Regions from separate parts of the Luteimonas sp. A537 genome, predicted to be linked through region 2. Evidence: riboswitches for the same ligand, from Rfam matches in the RefSeq annotation. Region 2 holds a riboswitch; the other holds the start of a gene.

Region 1 (7,153 bases), on a different contig from region 2:
GCGAAGGCCCGCGCGCGGCCTCGGACTACATCGGGATCGCCAGCGAATTCCACACCGTACTGCTGGGCGAAGTGCCGGTGATGGACGCCACGCGCGACGATGCCGCGCGCCGCTTCGTCACCTTCATCGACGAGGCCTACGACCGCAGCGTCAAGCTGGTCTGCACCGCCGCCGCGCAGCCGCACGCGCTGTATGCCGGCGAGCGCCTGGGCGGTGCGTTCGAGCGCACCGCGTCGCGGCTGATCGAGATGCAGTCCACGGACTACCTCGCCCGGCACCACCTGTAAGAGCGGCTTCAACCCTCGACCACCCCGTGCGCGGGCAGATCGTTCCGGGGCGGCACGAACGGCCGCCCCGGAACAACAACGCGTGGCCTGCCCCGCCCCCTCAGTCCTTCGTGCGCGCGCGCCAGACCGCGGCGGCCGCGCCTTCACGGCGCTCGGCCAGGCCGGTGACCAGCCCCCGACCGTCGCGGGCGAAGGCGAGGCGCAGGCCGGTCGCGGGATCGAGGTACTGGTCGCCGCCGAGCGACATCAGGGCAACCATGCGGTTCCTGTGCTCGCCGCCGTACAGTCGGGTGCCGCGGGGTTCCACGATGTAGGCTGCGCCGCCCTTGCCGGTGACGAATTGCCCGAACGGGAGTTCGCGGTCATCGCCAGCGGCCTCGTCGGCCGCGGGTGCCGATGCCAACCCAGGCGAACCCGGCGGCGTGAGTCGGGAACGCTTCGGACACGCGGTGTAGTCCTCCTTGCCGCCGGTGGCCTCAGGCGTGCCGCCGAAGTCGATGTGCCAGCCGCGGGTCACGCCCTTGGCGTCGTCGCCCCAGCCGACAAGGTAGCGGCCGTCGCTGGACATGCCGGTGACATTCACGTTCAGCCAGTCCTGGAACGGCGCCACGCCCAGGCCGGCCAGGTAGGCGGTGAGCTCGTGCATGGTTCCGCCGTTGGCGTCGCCGATCCACAGGAAGCCCTTGGCGACATTGCGCGCCCAGCCGCCGCCCGGCGGCACCTCGTCGTAGTAGTAGGTGCCGGCGACGATGCCACCGGTGCCGCTGGTGGCGCGCGCGTAGTAGCGCAGCGCCGTGGTGTCGGCGGTCGTCTCGGGATTGAAGTGGCAGACCAGGCCGCCGCCGCGGCCGTTGTCGATATAGCGCCAGGCCAGCACCGGCTGCAGCATGCTGTTGCCGCCGCCACCGCCGACGATCACGCCGCAGTCGCGGTTGCAGGCCACGCTCTCGCCACCCAGGGCCTTGCCGGTGTTGTCGTACAGCTGGCGGATGCGGCCGTCGGTCCAGACCACGGCCTGGTACGCGCTGCTGGTGCCGGTGGTGGAGATGCCGGCCTGGATGAGGCCGTCGTCGGAGATCGCGGTGGCCTCGCCGAAGCCGCCCTTGCGGATCTTCGGCAACTCCTGCCAGCCGTAGTCGGCCCAGCGGTCGTCCCAGGTATCGGGGTTGAAGCTGAATGCGCGGATGTTGCCGAAGTCGATCGGCGGGGGGACGGTGACACCAGCCAGCCGCTCGCCGTTGGCCGAAATCGCGTTGGCCCGCGTAGCCCAGCCGGGCATGGCCGGGATCATCTCGAAATCGCTGATGCGCTTCCAGCCACCGGCTTGGGTCCAGAACGCGGCTTCGCTGACCGCGGGGTCGTCGACGCCGGGCAGCGTCGCGGCGATCACGCCGCCGTCGGCGGAAACGTCCGGAAAGCCCTCCGTGGTGCCGCCGATAACCCGGGTGCCGGTGGCGGCGGCCCAGCGGGTGACGCCCTGCTTCCCGGGGCCGTCGTCGTAGAGCACACGCACGCCGACGGCGACGGCGCCGTCATCTGAAACAGACTGCACGAAGTTGCCGTCGCCGAGGTCGGTGACGACGGGAATGGCGGCGAAGGCGGGGCTGGCGGCGAGGGCCGCCGCGCAGGCGAGGCCGAGGAGTGATGGACGGGGCATGAAGGGTGTCTCCTGCTTGCACGAGGGGCGGGCGCGGCCCGCCGGGACGTGGCCGGCGGCAGTCGCCGGTCCCGATGTGATCCTTGGCGCCGCGGGGGCGGGAAGGCATTCGCGATCGATGACAGCTTCGTTATCGCGTGATGCCTGCGGGCACGGCGGGCATCGCTTCTGGCAGGCGGCGCTCGCCTGCCAGTCGTGAGGCAGCCTCGCGGGCGTCCCGGGCCAGGGCGTCCTCGCCAAGCGCTTCGGCAAGCTGCAGCTGCAGCACCGCGCAGTCGTAGCAGCGGTCCAGCCAGGGCGCCACCCGCCCGACCAGGGCTTCGGCATCGCGCACCCGGCCGCGGCGCAGCAGCCAGGGCGCGTGTACGGCAACCACTTCGACGATGTCCGCCGGCGCGCCGCGGGCCTCGGCGGCGGCAAGGGCCTGCTCAAGGACCACCTCGGCGGCGACGCTGTCGCCCAGTTCGACCGCGGCGGCCAGCAGCAGGGCCGGGGTCGGACCCTCGGAGGTGTCGACCCGCGTGCCGGAGGCTGGTGGCACGTCGATCACGGCCGCGGCCTGCGCCCGGCGCAACCGCACATGGTCGCGCAGCGAGTCGCCGGGCAGGCGGGTCCAGTCGGCAAGGATGGCGTCGGCGATCGCCACCGCGGCCGCCGGCTCGCCGCTGCGCCAGGCGAGTTCGACCAGGGTCTGCGCCCGGCGATGCTCGTACGGCGGCGTGCTGCGCGCGGCGATATCGGGCGATTCCAGCAGCCGCCGTGCCTCAGACAGCCGACCCAGCGCGATCAGCGCGTTGCCGCGGTCCAGCGCCGCTGCCAGGCGCAGCGCCGGGTCCGGCGTCTTCGGCAGCAGCTTCTGCACCTCGTCGCTGGTCGCCAGCGCCGCGGCGGCATCAAGCCGCAGCAGCTGCGCGGCCGACTGCGCCGAGCGGGTGACCTGCAGTTCGTTCATCGCGGTCGAACCCTCGAACACCGCCAGCGCGCTGCCAAGGTAGTCCAGGGCCTGCGCCGGGCGGCCGCGGCCGAGCTCGAGCGCGCCCAGGTTGGCATCCACGCGTGCCACCGCGAGCCGGTCGCCGGCGCGCTGCAGCCGGGTGCGCGCGGCGCCGAAGTCGGCGATCGCCTCGTCCCCGCGGCCAAGCGCGGCGAGGGCCACCCCGCGCCCCATCAGCACCGCGCCACGTTCGAGGTCTCCCTCGCCGGGGGGCACGTCCGCCAGCGCCACCAGCGCACGGTCGTAGTCGCCCACTGCTTCGTGCAACGCGTTGCGGCGGATCCTGGCGCCGCCGCTGTAGGCCAGCAGGCGGGCGCGTAACAGCGGATCACGCGTGGCCTCCGGGGTGCGCAGCAGCGCGGCGATGGCGCGCTCGGCGGCGTCGAGCTCGCCGGCGCGATAGTCGACCTGTGCCAGCCGGAAGCGCAGCTGCGGCTGCGACAGCTGCGACGGCGGCGCATCCTCGAGTATCCGGCGCGCGGTCGCGAGCTCATTGGCCAGCAAGGCCGCGCGCACCCGCTGCAGCCGCTCTTCCAGCGCCAGGCCGGCGCCGTCACGGCCGGCCGGCGCAGCGTGGCCCAGCGCCGCCAGCAGCCGGTCGCAGGCGGCGGCTGCCGCGGACAGCAGGTCGCCGGCCTCGGCTTCGGCCTGGTGTCGCAGGCCATGTGCGGACACCGCCTGCAGGCGCAGCCGCCAACCTTCGCGCAGGCGCTCGACCTCGCCGCCAACCACCCTCGCCCCGGGCACCGCGCGCTGCAGCCGGTCGTGGCCGGCATCACCCTCGGCGCCGCCGAGCAGTGCCAGCGTGCTTTCGCTGGGCGGCACCGAGAGCCCGGCCGAGCGCATGCGCTCGGCGACGTAGTCCATCAGGCCCAGCCGCGCCCACGCGATGTCGTCGCCAGCGTCGATCGCCAACGGCAGCACCAGGGTTGCGGCAGGGTCCGCAATGACGTCCGCGGCAGCGGACGCAGCATCCGGCACCATCGGCAGGCCCGTCTGCGGCTGCGGCCACTGCCACCAGGCGACGGCCGCCAACGCCAGCAGCGCGCCCACCACCACCCACGCCCGGCGCATCGGTCCAGCGCGACGCGCGGGTTCCTGAGGTGCAGCTGGCAATGGCACCGCTGGCGTTGATGGCGGCTCCGGCGGTGCCTCGCCGCCGGCCGAGCCGGTGTCCAGGGCCTCCCGCCTCCCGGCCAGCCCACTGGTTGCCGCGGCCCAGCGGAAGCCGAAGCGCGGCACCGTCCGGATGGTGTGCTGGGCCTGGCCGTCGTCGTCGACGCAGCGCCGCGCGCGCAGGACCACCTGCGCCAGCTGGCCGTCGCTGACGTCGGTGCGGTTGAACACCGCCTGCAGCAGCTCGTCCCGGGCAACCGCGCGATCCCGGTGCAGGAGCAGGCACTCCAGGCACTCGAAGACGCGCGCCGGCATCTCGACCCGCGTCCCGCCGCGGCGCAGTTCGCGGCGCGCGAGGTCGAGCTCGAAGACGCCGAAGCGGTAGCCGGACAGCGCCGGCTCGTTGGCGGGAGGCGAAGGCAAGATGTGGACCGGGCACCTGTGGCACCCCCAAGAATGACAGAGCCGGCGACGCCCTGCGCGCCTGCGCCGGCCCTGGAATGCTTCCGGCGTCAAGGGGCACAAACACGAAACCTAGCGTTGACCACGCCGTGGAACCACACTATGTTGTGCCCCGTCGGTTCCCGCGCCACAGGGCACGGGATGAAAAGGGAAGCCGGTACGGCAGCGGTCGAGACCATCGATCCGCCCGCCAATTCCGGCGCTGCCCCGCAGCGGTAGGTGGAAACGAGGTCGCACACGCACTGGGACGGTGGTTCCGGGAAGCGGCGGCCGAGGCGCGGAGCCCAGGCTCCCGGATCCACGAGCCCGAAGACCTGCCGACAGCCGCGCGCATGCACATCGCGCGGTGCCGGCTGCGCAATCTCCGGGGGGAGATGGCTGGTGAAGCACGCGCTCGCCCGCGCTCCGCTCCGGAGTGCGGTCGCGGCCGCTGCGACGCCGCGCTTCCACCCTGTCGATGACCGCTCCGGCCCGCCGCCTGCCCCGGGACAGTCGGCCGTGCGCACGCCATCCGGGAGCAGGCATGAGCAGCTACGACAGCACCACCACGGCACCACCCGCAGCGACCACGGCCAGCGCTGTATCCACGCCTTGCGCGTCCGCCGACGTCGCCATCTGGATCACCAAGGAAGCCGGCAACCGCCGGATTCCCTACGACCGCGCGCGCCTGGAGCGCGCGATCGACCGCGTCCACGTCGAGTTCCCGCAGCTCGACATCGCCGACTACAAGCGCAGCGTGTCCGGCTTCGTCGAGCGCAAGGACGCGGTCAACGCCGACGATCTGGTCGACCACCTGATCCGCGAGGCCGAGGCGCGCGTGGACGTGACTGCGCCGGAGTGGGAGCTCTTCGCCGCACGCCTGTACCTGCACCGCCTGTACAAGCGCGCCAGCCGCAACCGCTTCTACGACACCGGGCAGAAGTACGGTTCCTATGTTGGCCTGCAGGAATCGCTGGCCGACCGCAACGTCTACTCCAACGACATCCTGCGCGCCTATTCCAAGGAAGAACTGGTCGAGGCCGGGAAAATGATCGAGCCCGACCGTGACCGGCTGTTCAACTACAACGGCCTGTACCTGCTGGCCACGCGGTATCTCGCCACCGACACCTCGCGCGAGGTGTACGAGCTGCCGCAGGAGCGCTGGCTGACGATCGCGCTGTACCTGATGCAGGACGAGGCCGGCGCGGGCAAGGACAGCCGCGAGCGCCGCATGCAGCTGGTCGGCGAGGCCTACTGGGCGCTGTCGAACCTGTACATGACCGTGGCCACGCCGACGCTGCAGAACGCCGGCAAGACCGGCGGCCAGCTGTCCTCGTGCTTCATCGACACCGTCGACGACTCGCTGCAGGGCATCTACGACTCCAATACCGACATCGCGCGCGTGTCCAAGGGCGGCGGCGGCGTGGGCGCCTACATGGGCTACGTGCGCGCGTCGGGCTCGTCGATCCGCGGCGTGCCCAACTCGTCCGGCGGCGTGGTGCCGTGGATCAAGCAGCTCAACAACACCGCGGTCTCGGTCGACCAGCTCGGCCAGCGCAAGGGTGCCGTCGCCGTGTACCTGGACGTCTGGCACCGCGACATCGAGGCCTTCCTCGACCTGCGCCTCAACAACGGCGACCAGCGCCTGCGCGCGCACGACGTGTTCACCTCGGTCTGCATCCCCGACATCTTCATGGAAGCGGTGGAGCGCCGCGGCGACTGGTACCTGTTCGACCCGCACGAGGTGCACCGGGTCAAGGGCTGGTACCTGCAGGACTTCTTCGACGAGAAGAAGGGCGAGGGCACGTTCCGGGCGAAGTACGAAGAAGTGGTGGCCGACGAGCGCATCACCCGCAAGACGATCAAGGCCATCGACATCTTCAAGCGGCTGATGGTCAGCCAGCTGGAGACCGGAAACCCCTTCATGTTCTACCGCGACGAGGTCAACCGGAAGAACCCGAACAAGCACGCCGGCATGGTGTATTCGTCGAACCTGTGCACCGAGATCCTGCAGAACATGAGCCCGACGCGGCTGATGCAAGAGATCATCAGCGGCAACCAGATCGTGACCACGAAGCAGGCTGGCGACTTCGTGGTCTGCAACCTGTCCTCGGTGAACCTGGGCCGCGCGATCGTGCCGCAGCAGGGCCAGGGCGACCTGATCACCGACGTGCTGGAGCGGCTGATCCCGATCCAGGTGCGCATGCTCGACAACGTGATCGATCTCAACCAGCTGCCGGTGCCGCAGGCCACGATCACCAACCGGAAGTATCGCGCCATCGGGCTGGGCACCTTCGGCTGGCACCACCTGCTGGCGCAGAAGGGCATCCACTGGAACACGGCCGAAGCCGAGGATTACAGCGATGCGCTGTACGAGCGCATCAACTTCCTCACCGTGCAGGCGTCGATGGCGCTGGCGAAGGAGAAGGGCAGCTACGCCGTCTTCCACGGCAGCGACTGGCACAACGGCAACTACTTCCGCGACCGCGGCTACAGCAGCCCGCAGTGGTTGGACCTGTCGGCGCAGGTGGCGGTGAACGGCGTGCGCAACGGCTGGCTGCTGGCGGTCGCCCCGAACATGTCGACCGCGCAGATCGCCGGCTCCACGGCCTCCATCGACCCGGTCTACTCCGCGTTCTACTACGAGGAGAAGAAGGA
Region 2 (7,153 bases):
CCTGTACCGGCGCGCGCGCGGCATCGACGAGCGTCCGGTCGAGCCCAACCAGCCGGTGCAGTCGATTTCCAGCGAAGACACCTTCGCCGCCGACCTGCGCCTGGACGAGCTGGATGATGCGATCCGCGCCATCGCCGCCAAGGCCTGGGCCGCAACGCGCAAGACCGAGCGTGTCGGCCGCACCGTGGTGCTCAAGCTCAAGACCGCGCAGTTCCGCATCATCACGCGCAGCTTCACGCCCGATGCCCCGCCCGCCACGGAGGCCGAATTCATCGCGATCGCGTTCGCCCTGCGCGACCGCGTGCAGCTGCCGCCCTCCACCCTGTATCGGCTGGTCGGCGTAGGCCTTGCGGGTTTCCGTGACCGCGAAGAAGCGCGGCTGCAGGCGACGCTGTTCCCGGAGGACGCGCTCGCCGTCGACTGACGGCATGCAGCGGGTGGATGGCGTCGCAGCGCCGTTGACCGCGGCGCGATGTAGGCTTGGGGACTGGCGCCGGCATCGTGCGCGGCGCGGAGATGACATGGTGTTTCCCTGGAAGCTGGTGCTGTTCGACCTCGACGGCACGCTGGTGGACTCGGCGGCCGATATCGCCGAGGCGGTCAACCGCACCTTGGAAGAACTCGGCCATGCGCGCGAGGACGAAGCCACCGTGCGCGCGTGGATCGGCCTGGGCACGCACGTGCTGCTCGACAGCGCGCTGCGCCACGCTGGCAGCGATGCCGATGTCGACGCGGTGATGCCGCGGCTGATGTTCCATTACGAAGCGTGCCTGCTGCTGCACGCGCGCCTGTATCCGGGCACCACGGAGACGCTGGCTGCGCTGGCGGATGCCGGCGTGGCGATGTCCATGGCCACCAACAAGCCCGAGCGCATGGCGCGCGTGCTGATCGAGGCGATGGGCATCGATCGCTGGTTCACCCACGTCGTCGGCGGCGACACCCTGGCCGAGCGCAAGCCGAGCGCGATGCCCCTGCTGCACCTGGCGGCGCTGCACGGCGCGGCCGCGGCGGACACGCTGATGGTGGGCGATTCCGAAGCCGATGCCGGCGCCGCGAAGGCGGCCGGCATGGACCTGGTACTGCTGCGGCATGGGTATCCGCGCGATTTCGACCTGGAAAGGGCGGGAGCCGTCGCCGTTCTGGACGACCTGGCGGCCCTGGCCGGCCTGCGCACCCGCCGCTGACCCTCCTGTACCGCTGACCCTCCTGCAGGAGAGCTGGAGCTGCGACCGCCAGATCATCGCCACCGGGTCGCGGCTATGGCCGCGACCACGAAAGCAAGGGGCCTGCGGGTCACCGGGCTGGCTGGTACCTCAGCGTCAGCCCGTACTCCCGTCCCGGCTGGTGGTACCACGCGATCGTTTCGTAGTCGCGGTCAAACACGTTGCTGGCGCGCGCCTGCAGCGTCCATTCGTCGTTGATCGCGTACTCCACCCGAAGGTCCATCGTGCCGTAGCCCGGCAGGCGGATGAAGTTGGCGGCGTCGTCGTAGCGCGCGCCGCTGCCGAAGCCGGTCACGCCCACGCGGAAGGCGCCGAACGCGCGGTCCACGTCAACGCGCGCGGTGTTGCGCGAGCGACGCTGCAGCCAGTTGTCGTGGTTGGTGCCGGCGCTGCGGTTGCGCGGGTCGATGTGGCTGATCTCGGCGTTGATGTCCCAGCCGGCCAGCGACACGAAGCCGGTCAGCTCGGCACCGCGGATGCGCGCTTCCTCGACGTTGAGCAGGGCGAAGTCCAGGTCGTAGCCGATCAGTTCGTCGATGTCGGTCCGGAAGGCGTTGAAGGTCCAGTTCCAGCCCTCGCCGAACTGCGCGATGCCGAGGTTCAGCGTTTGCGATTCCTCGGGCTCGAGGTCCGGGTTGCCAAAGGCGCCGGGGTAGTAGAGGTCGTTGAAGGTGGGCACCTTGAAGCCGGTGCCGGCGCTGGCGGTGAAGCGGAAGCCGTTGCCGAACTTCAGGCCGTAGCCGAGGCTGCCGGTGGAATGACCGCCGAACTGCTCGTTGTCGTCATGGCGCGCGCTGGCTTCGAGGCTGTGCGCGCCGAAGCTGCCCTGCCAGGCCAGGAACAGACCCGTGTTGTCCCGGTCCTTGACGGTGAAGTCGGTGCTGCTGGTGACCTTGTCGCGCAGCCAGTCGACGCCGGCGCTGAGCAGGTGGTCTTCGGCGACGGCGAAGTCGCCCTGCACCGAGGCGGTGTCGCGGCGGGTGTCGAAGGTGCTGGCAAACGTCCGCGTGCCGCTGGCGTGGTCGTGGAAATGGTTGTCCGACTTGTCGTCGGCGCGGCCGATCCGGACGTTGACGTCGGTGCGCTGGCCCGGGCGCCAGCCCAGGCGGCCGCCGAAGACCTGCTGCCGGGTGTCGGCCTCGTTGCCGCCAAAGATGCTGCCGTCGTACTCGTTGAAGGCGTCGGCGACCAGCACGTGGCCCTCCAGCTCGACGGTCTCGCCGACCTTGCCGCCGCCGCGCACGCTCGCCGAGGTATTGCGGTAGCCGTCGCGGTCGGGCTCGTCGGCGAAGCAGCCGGCGCCCCAGCCTTCGGCGGTGCCGCGGCAGGAATCGATGCCGTCGGTGCGCTGCCAGGCGCCCTGGGCCTGGAACCAGCCGCGTTCGCCGTTGCTGCCGATGCCGGCGCTGGCCTGGCGCAGGCTGTTGCTGCCCACCCCCAGGCTGAAGTTGGAGCGCAGGCCTTCGCCTTCAGCGGAGCGGCGGGTGAAGATCTGTATCACGCCGCCGATGGCCTCGGAGCCGTAGAGGCTCGAACGCGGGCCGCGCACGATCTCGACGCGCTCGATCTGGTCCAGCGGCAGGTCCTGGAACGCGGCCATGCCGGATGTCGCCGAGCCGATGCGCACGCCGTCGATCATCACCAGCACATGATCGGACTCGGTGCCGCGCAGGAACACCGACGACAGCTTGCCGGGGCCGCCCTGGTTGGCGAGGTTGATGCCGGCGCGTCCGCGCAGCAGGTCGACCAGCGACGTCGCCTGGCTGCGCTCGATCACCGCGCGGTCGATCACCTGCACCGGCACATTGCTGTCCTCGGCGTTGATCGCGGTGCGGGTGGCGGTGACGATGAGGGTGTCGAGGTCGGTGGCCTGTGCCGCGCCGCTGGCTGCGGCGGCCGGGGACAGGGCGAGCGCCACTGCGAGGGAAAGGAGCTGGTATTGCGGCTTCATCGGTATCTCCATGCATCGCGCACGCCCGCGCGACAGGGTCGTTGGGAGTCGCGTCCGGGGAGATGTGACGGTAGGCCGACGTGGGGAGACACGGCGCACTGCCGCCGCCACGCCCTCCGCGTCGCAACCAGTCATCTTCCTGGCCGGTCTCCGGACTCGCGGGCGGAGCGATGCAGCCGCTCCAGCCCCGGCGCCTTCCCGTGCGATGCACAGTGGCGGATTGCCGGGGTGTTCCACGCTTACCGTTGCGGGGGCAGCGCCGGAGTGCTTCGTCGGCCATGCGGCTGGCGGAAGGTCACCGGCTTCCCGTTTCAACCCTTGGGGGAATCCCCGCGGGTCACCAGAAAGTGGCGGCAGTCTAAGGCATCCACGGCACCCGCGCCAAAGCGATGCGCCCGCCCGGCACGGCAGCGCGCCGATAGAATGGGCTCTCTTCAACGTCGATACGGAACCCGATGAGCGCATCGTGGTGGAATCAGGGCTGCGCCTCGCCGTCGCCGGAGCATGCGGCCCGCGCGGAGGCCAGGCAGCGCTGCCTGACCAAGCCGCCGGGCGCCCTTGGCAGGCTGGAAACGCTGGCCGTCGAACTCGCCGCCCTGCAGGCGACCGACCGCCCGCGCGCCGCACGTGTGCCGGTGCTGCTGTTCGCCGGCGACCACGGCGTGGTCGCGCAGGGCGTGTCGGCCTATCCGGCCGAGGTCACCGTGCAGATGCTGGCGAATTTCGCCGCAGGCGGCGCCGCGATCGCGGTGCTGGCGCGCGAGCTCGGCCTGCCGCTGCACCTGCGCGACGTGGGAACGCTGGCCGAAGGCCCCTTACCCGGGGCCACCGTCGACAAGCCCTGCCGCGGCACCCGCGACCTGAGCGTGGACGCGGCGATGGATGATGCAGGCGTCACGCACGCCCTGGGCGCCGGCCGTCGCGCAGTGGACGAGTCCGGCAGCGGCGCGGACCTGCTCCTGCTGGGCGAGATGGGCATCGGCAACACCACCGCAGCCAGCGCGCTGGCCTGCGCCCTGGCCGCGCTGCCGGTGGCGGATCTGGTTGGTGCCGGCACCGGCCTGGACGACGCGCGCATCGCGCACAAGCAGGCCGTGGTCGAACGCGCCCTGGCCCTGCACGGCGCCGCGATCGTCGCCGCGCCGCAGCCGCCGCTCGAGGCGCTGCGCCGCGTTGGCGGGCTGGAGATCGTGGCCATGGCGGGCGCGATGGTGGCTGCCGCACAGCGCGGGATCCCGGTGCTGGTCGATGGTTTCATCGTCTCGGTCGCGGCGCTGGCCGCGGTGCGGCTCAACCCGGGCGTGCGCGACTGGCTGCTGTTCTCGCACTGTTCGGCCGAACGCGGTCACGGGCATGTGCTCGACACGCTGGGTGCGACGCCACTGCTGCGGCTCGACCTGCGCCTGGGCGAAGGCTCGGGCGCGGCGCTTGCGCTGCCGCTGCTGCGCCTGGCCTGCGCCCTGCACAACGACATGGCCACGTTCGATGAGGCGGCCGTGGCCGGGGCGACGCCGGCGTGATCGTCGACTTCGTTCGCCATGCCGATACCGGCCGCCGCGGCCACATGGACGGCCGCAGCGATCCACCGCTGTGCCCGGGCGCCGTCGATGCGCCCTGCCTGCGCCACGCCGGCATCCACTGGACGCGGGCGATCAGCTCCCCGCTGCGCCGCGCGCACGACACTGCGCTGGCGCTCGCCCGGCCGCTGGACCTGGCGGTGCAGACGGTCGTGCAGTGGGCCGAATTCGACTTCGGCGACTGGGACGGGCAGCGCGGCGACGCGCTGCGGGCCAACGCGCTCGCCGCCTTCCACGCCGATCCGCGACGCAACCCACCGCCCGGCGGCGAGCGCTGGGAGCTGTTCGAACACCGTATCGCCGCCGCCCTGCAGGCCCTGCTCGCCGATGCCGGTGACAGCGACGGCCCGGTGCTCGTGGTCAGCCACGGCGGCGCGCTGCGCATGGCGCTGTCGCAGGCCTGCGGGCTGCCGCTGGCGGCGCTGTGGGCGCTGCGCATTGATTACGGCACGCGCCTGCGCGTGCGCGTGGAGGCCGGCGAAGATGGTCTGCCTTGGGGTGAACTGATCGAGCTCGCGCAACCATGAGCCTGCGCCGCCTGATCCTCGCCTTCCAGTTCCTCACCCGGATCCCGACGCCGCAGGTGAAGGACTTCCGCGATGACGACCTCACGCATTCGGCCGTCTACCACCCCGTGGTCGGCATCGCGATCGGGCTGCTGCTGGCTCTGCCACTGTGGGCATTGGACGACCGCCCGTGGCTGGCGGCGGTGCTGGCGCTGGCGCTGTGGGCCTGGGTCACCGGCGCCCTGCACCTGGACGGCATGAGCGACGTCGCCGACGCCATGGGTGCCGCGCATCGCGACCCCGGTCGCTTCCTCGAAGTGCTCAAGGATCCGCATATCGGCGTGTTCGGCGCGGTCATGCTGGTCATGCAGCTGCTGCTTAAGCTGGTGCTGCTGGCGGAACTTGCGGGTTCGGCCTGGTGGTACGGCATCGTCCTGCTGCCGGCCTGGGCGCGCTGGGGCACGCTGTGGTGGAGCCGGCGCCTGCCGCCGATCCAGCAGGCGGGCATGGCCGAGCGCTTCTCGTGGAAGCTGGGGATGCGTGCGGTGTGGCTGTGGGCCGCGGTGCTGACGGCAGCAAGCGTGTTCGTTGCGCCGCCGCTGCTGGTGGCGCTGGCGCTGGTGCCGCTGATCGGCGTCTACTGGAAGCGCCGCTTGGGTGGCATCTCCGGCGACTGCCTGGGCGCCAGCATCGAAGCCATGGAGACGCTGCTGTTGCTGGCGCTGGTGCTGGCGGCGGGAGTGCCCGGACTGCCCCGCCTGTTCGGCCTGTAGGAGCAGCTATAGCTGCTCCCACAAAGGCGCTCCTACAAAAGCGTCCCGGCACGGGGCGGCTCAGCTGGCGTCGTCATCCTGCATGATCGTGGTGGTCACCGGGCCCGCCGGCGGGCGGTTGCGCGGCGGCGGCAGTTCGGCGATCGCGGCCTCGGCGGCGGCGACCAGCTCGACGCGGCGCTCGTTGGGCACGTCCTGCCAATGGCAGTCGCAGAGCGCGCCCTCAAGCGAATACAGCAGGTTGAGGCTGGGCTTGAAGCCTGCGCGCTTGATGCGCATGAACGCCTCCAGCGGCCCCGCTTCGATGAGGTCTTCCGGCGTCCTCAGGCCCACCTGGCGCAGCCATGCGGCCGACTTCGGGCCGATGTTGCGCATCTTGAGCGGTTGCGCGCTCATGTCCCCAGCGATTCCACGTACACGCCTGCGATCTCCTCGAGTCCCCTCTGGTCTTCAACGTCGAACCGGGCCGGAACCGGACTGTCGAGGTCGAACACACCGACCAGCGCGCCGGCGTGGAACAGCGGGACCACCAGTTCCGAACGCGATGCGGCGTCGCAGGCGATGTGGTCCGCGATCGCGTTGACGTCCTCGATGCGTTGGGTTTCGCCGGTGCGCGCGGCGGCGCCGCAGACGCCGCGGTCGAGCGGGATGCGCACGCAGGCGGGTTGGCCCTGGAACGGGCCGACCACAAGCTCGGTGCCGTCGAAGAAGTAGAAGCCGACCCAGTTGAGCTCCGGCAGCGCGTGGTAGACCAGCGCCGAGAGGTTGGCCGCGTTGGCGATGCGGTCGCGCTCGCCATGGAGGAGGGCGCGCGCCTGGGCGGCGAGCTGGGCGTACTGCTGCGGCTTGTCGCCGCTTAGACTCTGCGTGGTGAACATGAGTCCAAGTGTAGCGCGGGGCGTGCTGGTGACCGGCACCGACACCGGCGTCGGCAAGAGCGTGGCGAGCGTGGCCTTGCTGCATGCGCTGCGCGCGCGCGGGCTGCGCGCGGTGGGCATGAAGCCGGTGGCGGCGGGCTGCGAGGCGACGGCGCAGGGCGCGTGCAACGAAGATGCGCTGGCCCTGCAGGCCGCCAGCATTCCCGTGCCCGCGTACGCCGACGTCAATCCGTGGGCGCTGCCCG

What was found. A riboswitch is a leader RNA that binds a small molecule or an ion and turns the genes downstream of it on or off. The one in region 2 is predicted to bind cobalamin.
Region 1: it holds a riboswitch for cobalamin, as region 2 does, so the genes downstream of both, ACW7GZ_RS07930 (ribonucleoside-diphosphate reductase subunit alpha) here and btuB (TonB-dependent vitamin B12 receptor) in region 2, are expected to answer to the same signal.

The regions. Positions count from the first base shown of each region.
Region 1 covers NZ_JBSVRH010000003.1:59,476-66,628, reverse strand. The annotation lists gene zapE (cell division protein ZapE) at 1-287, shown strand, start outside; gene ACW7GZ_RS07940 (hypothetical protein) at 388-1,944, opposite strand; gene ACW7GZ_RS07935 (winged helix-turn-helix domain-containing protein) at 2,075-4,477, opposite strand; cobalamin riboswitch at 4,616-4,853, shown strand; gene ACW7GZ_RS07930 (ribonucleoside-diphosphate reductase subunit alpha) at 5,040-7,153, shown strand, end outside.
Region 2 covers NZ_JBSVRH010000001.1:720,904-728,056, reverse strand. The annotation lists gene dinB (DNA polymerase IV) at 1-424, shown strand, start outside; gene gph (phosphoglycolate phosphatase) at 525-1,184, shown strand; gene btuB (TonB-dependent vitamin B12 receptor) at 1,294-3,174, opposite strand; cobalamin riboswitch at 3,299-3,534, opposite strand; gene cobT (nicotinate-nucleotide--dimethylbenzimidazole phosphoribosyltransferase) at 3,630-4,694, shown strand; gene ACW7GZ_RS03345 (histidine phosphatase family protein) at 4,691-5,278, shown strand; gene cobS (adenosylcobinamide-GDP ribazoletransferase) at 5,275-6,030, shown strand; gene ACW7GZ_RS03335 (TfoX/Sxy family protein) at 6,091-6,426, opposite strand; gene ACW7GZ_RS03330 (GAF domain-containing protein) at 6,423-6,908, opposite strand; gene bioD (dethiobiotin synthase) at 6,901-7,153, shown strand, end outside.